Regions from separate parts of the Planococcus sp. 1R117A genome, predicted to be linked through region 1. Evidence: riboswitches for the same ligand, from Rfam matches in the RefSeq annotation. Region 1 holds a riboswitch; each other region holds the start of a gene.
The links. A riboswitch is a leader RNA that binds a small molecule or an ion and turns the genes downstream of it on or off. The one in region 1 is predicted to bind S-adenosylmethionine.
Positions count from the first base shown of each region.

Region 1 (4,288 bases):
ATATTTTCCAATTTGATCATGCAGCAATCCCTCTTTCATATCTGCGAGCCCGTTTCTCGATTTTCACGAGCAATCGCTCTACTGCTATACAAAGAATCCAGTAGACAATCGATACCGCGATATACACTTCAAAGAATGCTAACCCGCGGGAACCGAGAATTTTGGCTTGCCCCATAATGTCTATAACGCCAATAATGAAAACAAGAGAGGTATCTTTGATGGTGCTGATAAACATATTCCCAAGGTTAGGTATGGCTACTGTCAAAGCTTGCGGGAAGATGATTTTAAGCATCATCTGTGCAGGGCTCATGCCTATCGATTTAGCAGCTTCAAACTGCCCGCGATCAACCGATTCAATAGCAGAACGGATCGTTTCGGACAAGTATGCTCCCAAATTTACGGAAAACGCCAATAGCGCATAAACTTCGGGTGGAATGCTGTTGACGTCCGCCGATTGGAGCCAGCCGTATTCAATCTGCAAGTAATAAATAATTTTCGGTATGCCATAAAATACGAGATAGATCTGAACCAATAAAGGGGTCCCTCTGATAAACGATACGTAAATGGATGAAATCACCCTTAATACCGGGACCCGGTAAATTTTGATGAGGGCGGTGGCCACGCCAATAAACAAGCTTAAAATCAATGAACCTACCGCAATCCCTATGGTGATGGGCAGCCGCGAAATAATTGCAGGAAAGCTTTCTATTAAAAAATTGATATCCAGTAAATTCTCCATTGCCTCTTCCCCTCCACAAACCTATTCAGGGATGTACTCTCCGCCAGTCCATTTTTTCGACAGTTCAGCTAAAGTGCCATCTTGCTTGAGTTCTTCCAAAACAGGATCAATCAGTGCCTTCAATTCTTCGCCCTGCTCCCCATTTTTCAATACGATTCCCATATCATCATTAACCAAAGGCTGGCCGACAATTTCAACGTCCAAATCATTCTTCTCCAAGACTGCATCAATCATGATCGGGTCGTTTACATAAGCATCAAGCCGGCCGTTTTGCACATCCTGCAAAATTTCTGAAGGGTTGCCGCTTTCGCTGTACTTCAAATCAATCGCTTTTGCCGCTTTTTTGTTGTACTCCTCAAGCAACAACGTGTAAGAATCTCCAGCTAAAGCGCCGATTTTCTTGCCTTCTAAATCCTCAATGGTTTGAATATCTTTCCTTCCTTCTTTCACAGCAATAACGGTTTCCGCTGCAAAATAGGATTCATCGGTGAACAAATACTTTTCCTGGCGTTCCGGCGTTTTCGCGACTTGATCGGCGATGGCCTGAATTTTATTGGATTCCAGCGCCAGGAACATGCTGTCCCATGGAACAGCGGTGAATTCGAACGTGTAGCCGTCCAATTTCTCATCGACCGCTTTGACCACTTCTACATCGTATCCGGTCAGTTCGTTGTTCTCATCCGCAAAAGCAAAAGGCGGATAATCGTTTTGCGTTCCGACCAGAATCACTTGCTCGCCTGTAGCACTTGCTGCTTCTTTTGACGAACATCCGCTTAGAATGCCGCCTGCGCCTAGCAATAAAACCAGAGAAAGGGATATGTACTGTTTTCTTTTCATGTTAAAACTCCTTTGTTGGTAAAGAGAGTCGCAAAGTTCTTTCATACTCAAAGCTTTGCGCTGCTTGAATGAATGAGGCCAAAAAACACAAAAAACCTATTCCGATAGGAAATAGGTTTTAATCTAGATCTTATCTTTCAGAGCAAACGCTCTGCAGGAATTAGCACCTCTCATAAAAAATGATGGTTGCTGGACGTCATCGGGCCTGTCCCTCAGTCTCTCTTGATAAGTTATTTAATTTTTACATAATACAGATAGTATTTTACATTGCCCGTTCTGTCAAATACATTTTTCTCTATTTCGAATTTTTACCGCTTATTTTTTATGAAAACAGAAAGAATATGATCGAAATACACGAGCTCATTTTACTGGCCAGCGCTGCAGTTGCGGTTGAAATCTCTGCAAAGAGGGCTTCCTCTGCCCTACTTCAAAGTTTGAACAACCCATTTGACAATAATTCGAATCTTAAATACTATCTAATAATACTTCTTATGCCTTTTTACTAATTCACTTTATGCTGTCCTGACTTTCTGAACAATGGCCCAAATTTAAAGAAGAGCGGAGCGAACTGGCAATGACAAAAGAACCTGTATATGATGTAGCCATCGTAGGTGCGGGAACGATGGGAATGGCTGCTGGCGCCTTTTTGGCGAAACAGAATGCAAAGACCCTGCTAATTGATGCCTTCGACCCGCCGCACATTAAGGGAAGCCATCACGGGGACACTCGCTTGATCCGGCATGCTTATGGTGAAGGCAGACAATACGTGACGCTTGTGAAGCGTGCCCAGCGATTATGGGAGGAACTCGAACAGCAGACAGGCTACAAAATTTTTGAAAAAACCGGTGTTCTTGGACTTGGCCCGAAAGATTCGCCTTTTCTGCAAGAAACAATCGCGGCTGCTCAGAAATATGATCTCCCTTTGGAAATCTTAAACGGCCAGGAAATCCAAAGCAGGTGGCCTGGTTTTTCGGTGCCGGACCACTTTATTGGGTGCTTTGAAGCAGGATCGGGAATCATTTACAGCGAGGCGGCCATCCGGGCTTACAAGGAAACCGCTCTTAAAAACGGAGCGGACCTTGTCTCCAATACACCAGTGCGGGACATCGACATGAATGATGCAAATGGGATAAAAATTTCGACCGACCATACTGCCTTTTATGCAAAAAAAGTGATCATCACTGCCGGTGCCTGGGCCGCAAAGTTATTGCCGGAGTTAAGCCTTCCGATTCAGCCGACACGCAAAGCCGTCGGCTGGTTTGATGCCCCTTCCGATCTGTACAGCGATGCCCACTTTCCGGCCTTCTTTATCGAGGACGGGGATAAAAAAGCTTATGGTTTCCCTAATTTGAACGGCGCCGGCCTTAAAATCGGCAAATCTGATGGCGGACAGCTGATTGACCCGGACGTGCATACCCAGAACTTCGGACTGTATGAAAGTGATGAAGGCGACTTAAGGCATATGCTTCAAACCTATATGCCTCAAGCAAATGGCACATTGAATCAAGGAAAAACCTGTCTGTATACAAACTCGCGCGACCATGATTTTATCGTTGATTATCATCCAGACCATCCGCAAGTCATTTTTGCCTGCGGCTTTTCGGGGCATGGCTTTAAATTCGGCAGCGTAATGGGAGAAGTATTGAGCCAAATGGCGTTGGAAGGCCAAAGCACCTTTGATATTTCCATCTTCTCTCTCAAGCGATTCAATTAGTGAGTTTTCTTATAGCTAGTACTTAAGGATATAGACAGAAAAAAAAGCACCTCTTATGAGATGCTTTTTTTCCTGATTTAATTTGATGGACGAAGAGAGCCTAAAGAGAATTTGCAACTGTCTTCACCAGTAAACATTTTATTTCCCGGGAAATATACGATATTTTAAAGCCTAAAAACAGTGTATTTCAGCTGGTAAGGATTGCTCAAATCGCTACTCCAGCTGCTCTTCCTCAAGCAGTTTAAACCCTTCAATCATCGTGTCTTCTTCCACTTCGATCAAGATGCAGCGTTTGCCGTTATAATTGACGCCTTTGACGTATCGTAAGTCTTGCGGGCTGATTTTGATTTCCGCGACTTTTGTGTTGATTTTGATCGACTTGGACGCATAGCTTGGCACGACGTGGCTTGCTTTCATTTCGTAGTTTTTGTCTTCCACCACTTGCTGGAAGGCCCTTTCCACTTTTTCGCTACTTACATCTTTGACGCCGCTCGCCTTCAAGACACGTGTCACTTCTACCGTATCCAAAACTGGCGGCTCCTCATCTTCATTCTCAGCTTCTTTTTCCACTTCCAGCATGAGATTGATCTCATCATAGAGACCGGCAAGGGTTCTTGAATCTACTTCTTCTCCGATTACGGCTTTGACGATTTCCTCAAACACCGCTTTGTCTTCCTCGGCGGTCATGATTTCATTGCCGTTTAAGACGTTCTCGATAAACTGGAAATCTGGTTTGTTCGCTTTGCCCGAAGCATAAACGATGTGATGAATGTCCGCGGCATTGTCCGTGAAGCTCGGGAACAAAAATCCGCCAACTGGAGAAGCCAATTTAATGACGGGATCGACCAACACATTTGACTTGAATTCTTTTTCGACAAAGTCAAACACCAGTGAACTTTTCGGCAGTTCAGTCTGGTTCATGCTGCCGAGGATAAACGGCGTGGTATACACTTCATCCCGCATGTCGATTTCCGTTTCATCTGCCTGGCGCTTCGTCG
Region 1 covers NZ_JBPRLO010000001.1:1,101,560-1,105,847, forward strand. The annotation lists gene ACSFXN_RS05185 (amino acid ABC transporter ATP-binding protein) at 1-20, opposite strand, end outside; gene ACSFXN_RS05190 (amino acid ABC transporter permease) at 17-739, opposite strand; gene ACSFXN_RS05195 (transporter substrate-binding domain-containing protein) at 761-1,576, opposite strand; SAM riboswitch class I at 1,704-1,808, opposite strand; gene solA (N-methyl-L-tryptophan oxidase) at 2,151-3,290, shown strand; gene ACSFXN_RS05205 (DUF4317 domain-containing protein) at 3,504-4,288, opposite strand, start outside.

Region 2 (4,288 bases), on a different contig from region 1:
TTCTAATTCTGGTTTTGATGGTATTTTCAAAGCAGTTTAGGAGATTGATGTTTTTTTGGTGGTACTTGGCATTTATGGATGGTAGGTTTGGAAAGGTAGGTTTTTAAGGAAGATCGGTGTTCAGACTGGCTGGATTTCTGGTGAAAACTGACGAAAACTTCCTCCATGACTCTCCGTGATGTTTTTCATCTGTTCATCATTGGATGTCTTGGTCTCAAAACCTCTCTGCACCGACTTAACACCCGTCCTTTCCGGAACACCCCATAGACGGCAAATGAATCAAATTAGGTTCAATCATTAAAAATCCCCAACCAAAGAGAAGACGGTGTCCAGGCCGACATCAGCCTTCCCTCAAGTTCTTGTCGCTTCTTTCATAGTTCTGTTATTAAAACTATCCAGCAATACGTAACCAAAAACCAGTCCAGCAACTGTCGGTACAGTCGTTCCGCCTATTAAGATGATTTCCGGAATGGCAATCCATCCTATTATGAACGGCATGAAAGGCAAAAAAGACATCAATACCAGAAAAAGTGATGGCAAACCAATTGCAGCAAAAATGGGCCAGTCGAACTTTCGAGACTTGTTCTCTTTCGCTTCAAGAAGAAATTTCGGAGTACGCAGCAGCAACCCCAATGCTACAGGGAAAAGTGCAATAAACACTCTCAGCGCAGCTGGCTCAAATGTTTGTTGCGCCATCTCATTCAACTGCTCTTGAAGCTGCATGCCAAAATACAATACAAATCCCAGAACTATTGTCCAGGCGAAATAATATAGAAATCGTTTCAAAACCATCTCCTCCTTCATAGGGATTGCACGGGAACTATTCATTGTATGCTTATATACGATGGGAAAAGAAAGATGGTTTCATTAACTTGAAATAATTTCCTGTTAGCTTGTTTAAAAGTCGTTTGCAATCAAAAAAGAAAGAAGAAGCGCTTTTTTAAGCACTTCTCCTCCCTGCTGATCGAGTAATTTTAATTGTTTGCCGTTACTGGCACACGTGTATATTGTTTTCCAGGATGGACAGGCGATAAATGAGCGCCTTCTCCAAATAAAGCATCACGCAAAGAATTTCCTTCGTATTCTTTTTGCACAAGTCCCCGCTCTTGAAGAATCGGCACAACGAGTTCAATGAAATCTTCAAAAGTTCCAGGTGTGATAGCGTAAGCGATATTGAAGCCATCGATGCCTGTTTCATTTACCCATTTTTCAAGCGTATCGGCAACCTGCTCTGGAGATCCGACAGTGAATGGCCCAAGTCCGCCAATGCCGACATATTCTTTAATGTCATTGACCGTCGGTTTTCTGCCCGGCAGGATTTTGGTGAAGTTTTCCAAAGCGGACTGAATGGCATCATTTTCAATGTATTCAAGCGGCTGATCCGGTGCATAGCCGGACAAATCAATGCCGGTCCAACCTCCGAACAAGGCGAGAGCCCCTTCATGGCTGATATGCTTCTTATAGTCATTGTATTTTTCAATCGCTTCTTCTTCAGTTTTGCCGACAATCGGCGTCAGCAAAGCAAGAATCTTCACATCATCTTTCTTCCGCCCGGAACTCTCAACTTCCGCATGTATTTTATCTACCGTTTTTTTGGCCAGTTCAATATTCGGCGGACCGATGAAGACACATTCAGCATGTTTTCCGGCAAAAGCCACACCTTTTTTAGAAGCGCCAGCCTGGTAAAGGACAGGTGTCCGCTGTCTGGAAGGTTCCGTTAAATGGGCACCGGGCACTTTATAATATTTCCCTTCATGCTGGATATCATGCACTTTTTCAGGATCTGTATAAATGCCATTCACTTTATCCAGCAGCACGGCATCTTCTTCCCAACTGGATTCCCATAATTTATAGCACACTTCCAAATACTCCTCGGCAATGTCATACCGCTCGTCATGCTTGATCTGGTCGTCTAACCCGATATTGACAGCCGCGCTCTTGAGATAAGAAGTCACAATGTTCCAGCCGATGCGGCCTTTTGTTAAATGATCCAGCGTAGAAATCCGGCGGGCAAAAGTGTATGGATGTTCATGGGTAACGGAAGCTGTGACACCGAACCCCAAATGTTTCGTGACTGCTGACATAAGCGGCACGACCAGCAGCGGATCGTTGACAGGAGACTGCGCCCCTTGCCGGACGGCGGCATCTCTGGAGCCATTATAGACATCATATGTACCGAGGACATCCGCGATAAAGATGGCATCGAACTTTCCTTTTTCCAATAGCTTCGCCAATTCGATCCAATACTCGCTGTCTTTGTATTTATGCGATTGATCTTCGGGGTGCGTCCAGAGCCCAGGTGATTGGTGGCCTGCACAGTTCATATCAAATGCATTTAAATAAATCCGTTTGTTTGTCATAAAAATCCGCTCCTTTGTGTGCACCGTTTTTGGTGTTTCAACTAACCTTTTTAACACAATGATTGATTTGAGGATTTACTATTGCCTTTTCTTTATATACTTGCCGTATTTAAATTTGAGGACAATGAACAAAATAAAAAACCTCCTTTTCTCGATAAAAGAGAAAAGAAGGCTGTATATGTACACAATCCCGCTCTTATCTCCCAAGAATAAAATTCTTGCTGGATTTAGCACCTTTCTGACAAATGTCAGAGGTTGCTGAAGCGTCAACGGGCCAGTCCCTCGGCTTCTCTGGATAAGATTATTAAATTAAAAATAATCATAATATTAAATCAATGGAAAGTCAACGTAATTTGTGAAAATTTTATTTATCCTATAAGTCTTATTGTTTAACTTGGATTAATTGTATGAAGAAGAACTTTATTTTGATGGTAGCTCCATGAAATTCCTTTGCACTTCAAAAAAACAACTGATGCTTTTTTTTGATTCTTGGTTACTGCCATCAAATAATGTCCTCTGCTTTCTAGCGTTCTTCTCTAGTTCTCACATCTATACATTCTATTTTCTTACAAAATTTCATAGAAGTTATCGTGCATATGTTTAACTAATGGACCAGATAGGGAAAGACACTAGAATAACGATAATAAAGAAAGAGGTTTGATAATATGCCAAGAATCGCAGTAGAACATCCGTTTACAGACATCCAACTCGCATTAGGGAAAAGAGGATATCAGGCAGACATGCTTGACCAGAAAGAAAAAGCAGCCAAATACGATGTCCTGGTCGTCCGCAATTCTGAAAGCTACGACCACCTTCGCTTCAAGGGCTCCTTAGTGGAAGTAAGCGGAAGCACGGTTAACGAAATTGTTGACGAAGTGGAAGAACGTTTGCAGCGCGCTGGGAAAATCCCAGGCCAGCCGGATGCAGCGAAAAGTGAATCCGGCAGCGGGTTTTTCGCAGGCCTCTTAAGCGGAGCAGCGATCGGCTCGGTAGTGGCCCTTCTTTTAGCACCGAAAAGCGGCAAAGAACTCCAAGTTACCGTCAAAGAAAAATTAGCCAGCAGCAATTCGAGCGGTGATGGAAGCGGAAAATTGAGCCAAGTGAAAGAAAAAGCAACTGACTTGGCCAACCAGGCTAAAGAAAAAGCCACGGAAGCCACGACTCAAGTGAAAGAGAAAGTTTCCAGCTCGTCTAAAGACCCGCAAGGCACTGAAACTTCAAGAGATTCTTCATCATTGAATTAAAATAACGAGGATAAAAAAAGCCGAAGCGCCCACTTCCCAGTGGATTCTTCGGCTTTTTATATATGGCAGCTTGCCTGCTTGATCCTGCATCAAACAAAACTTTTGTCAGAAGCAATCGTTCGGTTGCGGGGATGTTCCGAAAGAATAGAAGAGACTAGTTTCTTTACAATAGGTTGCTGTGAAGAAAAAATTTCATTTTTGTCTTGGCTGGTTGCGATCAACCTGCCTTTTTCCATGACTGCTAAAGCATCCGAAATGGAATAGGCAGCTCTGATATCATGGGTGATAAATAGATAAGAAAGGCCATAGACCGATTTCAATTCCTTTAACAAGTTCAGGATATTTGTTTGGTTCACCATATCGAGACTGCTGACGGATTCATCCAGGACCATCAATTTCGGCTTTAAAGCGATCGCTCTGGCAATATTGATCCGCTGCAATTGCCCTCCGCTGAACTGCCGGGGGTATTTTTTCATATCTTCCGCATCCAGCCCTACCATATCCAATAAATGCGCAATCGTCCGTTTCATCTCGGATGCCGACAGCCTTTCGTAATTTTCCAAGGGCTCCCCGATAATCTTTTCCGCCGTCATGCGCGGATTCACCGATGAATAACTATCCTGAAAGACCACTTGAAGATTTCTTCTGAGACGTTTTCGGGTAATGGAATCCATTGTATAAATG
Region 2 covers NZ_JBPRLO010000002.1:318,716-323,003, forward strand. The annotation lists gene ACSFXN_RS06980 (hypothetical protein) at 352-786, opposite strand; gene ACSFXN_RS06985 (LLM class flavin-dependent oxidoreductase) at 975-2,360, opposite strand; SAM riboswitch class I at 2,554-2,662, opposite strand; gene ACSFXN_RS06990 (YkuS family protein) at 3,026-3,604, shown strand; gene nikE (nickel import ATP-binding protein NikE) at 3,694-4,288, opposite strand, start outside.
Region 2: another riboswitch for S-adenosylmethionine. It lies ahead of ACSFXN_RS06985 (LLM class flavin-dependent oxidoreductase); the one in region 1 lies ahead of ACSFXN_RS05195 (transporter substrate-binding domain-containing protein).

Region 3 (4,288 bases), on a different contig from region 1:
CGTAAAAGCGTTGACGGAATGGATGAGAAGGCACGAAAGGTAATGGCCGAAAGTTCGGCCATTACCTTTGCGAAGAAGCTAGTGCAGCGATACAAGTACAATGCAGAGACAGGAGTAAGAGATTTCACTGAATATCGTTTTATATGTAGATAAATAAAATTTGTGAACTTTCAATGAAAAAAGCTATCCATAAAGGATAGCTTTTTAGCTTGCTTATTAGATTTTTGCCGGTCCGCCTTGAACGCTGATGTCAGCTGAAACGGTGCCGAATTTTTTGAAGTTTTCTTGGAATTCCTGAGAAAGTTCTTTTGCTTTCTTGTCGTAAGCTTCTTTGTCTGCCCATGCATTGCGCGGATTCAAGATTTCAGAAGGCACGCCAGTTATTTGTTTTGGAATTTGCAGGCCAAAGATTTCTTCTTTATCAGTTTCGATATCATGAAGTTCGCCTTTGATTGCAGCACGCACCATTGTGCGTGTGTATGACAATTTCATACGGCTGCCGACTCCGTACTCGCCGCCAGTCCAGCCCGTATTTACAAGGAATACATCAACGCCATGCTCGTCGATTTTTTGTCCAAGCATTTCAGCGTACACAGTCGCATGCAAAGGAAGGAAAGGTGATCCGAAGCAAGTTGAGAATGTCGCTTCAGGAGAAGTAACCCCGCGCTCTGTTCCAGCCAGTTTAGATGTGTAGCCGCTTAAGAAATGATACATTGCTTGTTCTTTCGTCAATTTGCTGATTGGAGGCAACACGCCGAAAGCATCAGCTGTCAAAAATACGATTGTTTTTGGGTGCCCTGCTACCGAAGGATCCACAATATTATCAATTGCCTGGATCGGGTAAGCGGCACGTGTATTTTCAGTCAATGATCCATCGTGATAATCCGGGATGCGTGTATCTTCGTCAACGACAACGTTTTCAAGAACAGCACCGAAACGGATGGCGTCATAGATTTGAGGTTCGTGCTCACGTGTAAGATTGATGGTTTTCGCATAGCAGCCGCCTTCAATATTGAAGACGCCATTATCCGACCAGCCGTGCTCGTCATCGCCGATCAATTTACGGTCTTCATCAGCAGATAAAGTTGTTTTTCCTGTTCCGGATAAACCGAAGAATAATGCTACGTCGCCCTCTTGGCCTACGTTAGCTGAACAGTGCATCGGAAGAATGCCTTTTTCAGGCAAGATGTGGTTCATGATGGAGAAGATGGATTTTTTCATTTCGCCGGCGTATTCAGTGCCGCCGATCAGAATGATTTTTTTCTCCATAGAAACGATGATAAACGTTTCAGAATCAGTGCCGTCCACTGCAGGATCCGCTTGGAATGTCGGGGCGTAGACAACGGTGAATTCCGCTTCATGCGCCGCCAGTTCTTCTGCAGTCGGGCGGATGAACAATTGGTGGGCGAACAGATTATGCCAAGCGTACTCATTGATCGTCTGGATAGCCAAACGAGACTCTGGGTCTGCTCCTGCAAAGCCTTTGAAAACATATAATGCATCTTGTTGTTTCAAATGCTCGATTACTTTGTTATATAAGTTTTCAAAAACCTCAGAAGAAATCGGACGGTTGACAGCGCCCCAATCAATTTTGTCTTTTGAAATGTCTTCTTCTACTATATACTTGTCTTTAGGCGAGCGGCCTGTATATTTGCCGGTTTCAGCTTTTACAGCGCCTTCTCGAGTCAATACGGCTTCCCCACGTGATGTTGCCGCTTCCACTAATTGCGGAACTGAAAGCTGGACGTGCACATTTTGGCCATTTAAAAGATCCTTTAAGTTGTTTGCGAAGTTCACTGGATTCATTTATATGTACCTTCCTTTTCGGTTATTCCCATGGTGATGGGGAGGATGTATATTCGAACATTAGTATAACACATTGAGCCCATTAGTCTATACTAATAACTGATTGTAATGAAAAAAATACATTTTATGATCTTGAATCACCTATTATAACCAATTAATGATTTAATGTGGAAAGATTGATTGAAAAACGTTGACATAACATTATACTTTCCGTATGATGAAAAATTGAACGGATACTCTTATTCCGAGCTGGTGGAGGGGACAGGCCCTATGAAACCCGGCAACCTGCTGCAAATTGCAGAGAAGGTGCCAAACCTGAAGCAAGGAACTCAACCTTGGACGATAAGAGTGAAAGGTGCTTATGATGATTTCTCCTTTCCACATGCAAATGATGGATGGGATTTTTTTATGAAATTGCCCTTAATCCTCGTGTACAAAGGCCACAACGGCTTGAAGTTCAATCCTCACGGAACGGACTTGACATGGGAAACGAGTACCGTATCAATTTCGAGAGCAATCTCGCAGGATATAAGGAGGAAACACATTTTGAAAAACCGTCGATTATTCACATCAGAATCAGTAACAGAAGGACATCCGGATAAAATCTGTGACCAGATTTCAGATGCAATCCTGGATGCCATTTTAGCAGAAGATCCCAATGCACGTGTTGCATGCGAAACCACTGTAACTACAGGGTTAGTGCTTGTTGCAGGGGAAATTACGACTTCCACTTACGTTGATATCCCGAAAGTTGTACGTGAAACAGTACGGGAAATCGGTTATACACGTGCTAAATATGGCTTTGACTCAGAAACAAGTGCAGTTCTGACATCTATCGATGAGCAATCACCGGACATCGCTGCTGGAGTAAACGTAGCGCTTGAATCGCGTGAAGGCCAAATGACTGATAAAGAATTAGACGATATCGGAGCAGGAGACCAAGGTCTGATGTTCGGATTCGCGTGCAACGAAACGGAAGAATTAATGCCTCTACCAATCTCTCTAGCCCATAAATTGGCACGCCGATTGGCTCAAGTGCGCAAAGAAGAAATACTTCCATACTTGCGTCCCGATGGCAAAACACAAGTTACCATCGAATACGATGAAAACAATAAACCGCTTCGCGTGGACACCATCGTTATTTCCACACAGCATCACCCGGAAGTGACACTTGAACAAATACAGCGCAACATCAAAGAATATGTCATCAATGAAGTTGTCCCTCAACATTTGATGGATGATGAAACAAAATACTTCATTAACCCGACTGGCCGTTTTGTAATCGGTGGTCCACAAGGAGATGCGGGCCTTACAGGGCGCAAAATTATTGTTGATACTTACGGCGGCTTTGCACGCCATGGCGGCGGCGCATTCTCAGGAAAAGACGCGACGAAAGTGGACCGTTCAGCGGCTTATGCAGCTCGTTATGTAGCGAAAAACATCGTAGCGGCAGGCTTGGCAGATCGTTGCGAAGTGCAATTGGCTTACGCAATCGGCGTAGCTCATCCAGTATCAATCGCTTTTGATACATTTGGAACAGGCAAAGTCGACGAAGAAATTTTGGACGATCTAGTCCGTGCAAACTTCGATTTGCGCCCGGCTGGAATCATCAAAATGCTTGACCTTCGACGCCCGATCTACAAACAGACAGCAGCATATGGACATTTTGGACGCACCGATATCGACCTTCCATGGGAACGTACAGATAAAGTGGAAGTTCTTAGAGAACAATCAGGCATCTTTAATGGACAAGCTTAAAAAACAACAAAAAAGACGATCAGGCAAAAATGCCTGATCGTCTTTTTTGTTGTTATTTTTCTTGCTCGATATAATTTTTTTGCAATGATTTATAGTAAGCACCTTTTTCCGCATACTCCCGGACGATGCGTTCCATATCTTGCTTATCATCATCCCGGAGTTCACGGACCACTTTCGCTGGACGCCCAAGCGCCAGCATTCCGGGCGGAATAACTTTGCCGGGCGGAACGAGGCTTCCAGCTCCGATGAATGCGCCTTCTCCAACTTCAGCGCCGTCTAATATGATGGATCCCATGCCAATCAGTGCGCCTTTTCGGATAATGCAGCTATGGAGTGTCACTTGATGGCCAATCGTAACATTGTCTTCAAGAATCAATGTTTTCCCTGGACTCTGGTGAAGCATGCATAAATCCTGGATATTGGTTTTGTTTCCGATGATAGTCGGAGAGACGTCACCGCGTATGACGGTATTGAACCAGACGGATGATTCAGCACCAATTGTCACATCACCGGTGATTGTTGTATGGTCCGCAATGAATACGGATGGATGAATGGATGGGTGCTTGCCGTTGAATGGGTAAATCATGGAAAACCTCCGTTAAAAAAGATAAGATATCTATAATCGTAACAAATTTGTTGCAAAGGTCAAATCTGTTGGTTGGATAAAGGATGAAGAAAGGAGTACAGCAGATGTGGAAATGGGAAGCGAAAGGACAAGCAAAGG
Region 3 covers NZ_JBPRLO010000002.1:848,375-852,662, reverse strand. The annotation lists gene ACSFXN_RS09620 (alpha/beta hydrolase family protein) at 1-43, shown strand, start outside; gene pckA (phosphoenolpyruvate carboxykinase (ATP)) at 217-1,806, opposite strand; SAM riboswitch class I at 2,043-2,155, shown strand; gene metK (methionine adenosyltransferase) at 2,353-3,564, shown strand; gene ACSFXN_RS09605 (gamma carbonic anhydrase) at 3,617-4,150, opposite strand; gene ACSFXN_RS09600 (alpha/beta fold hydrolase) at 4,255-4,288, shown strand, end outside.
Region 3: another riboswitch for S-adenosylmethionine. It lies ahead of metK (methionine adenosyltransferase); the one in region 1 lies ahead of ACSFXN_RS05195 (transporter substrate-binding domain-containing protein).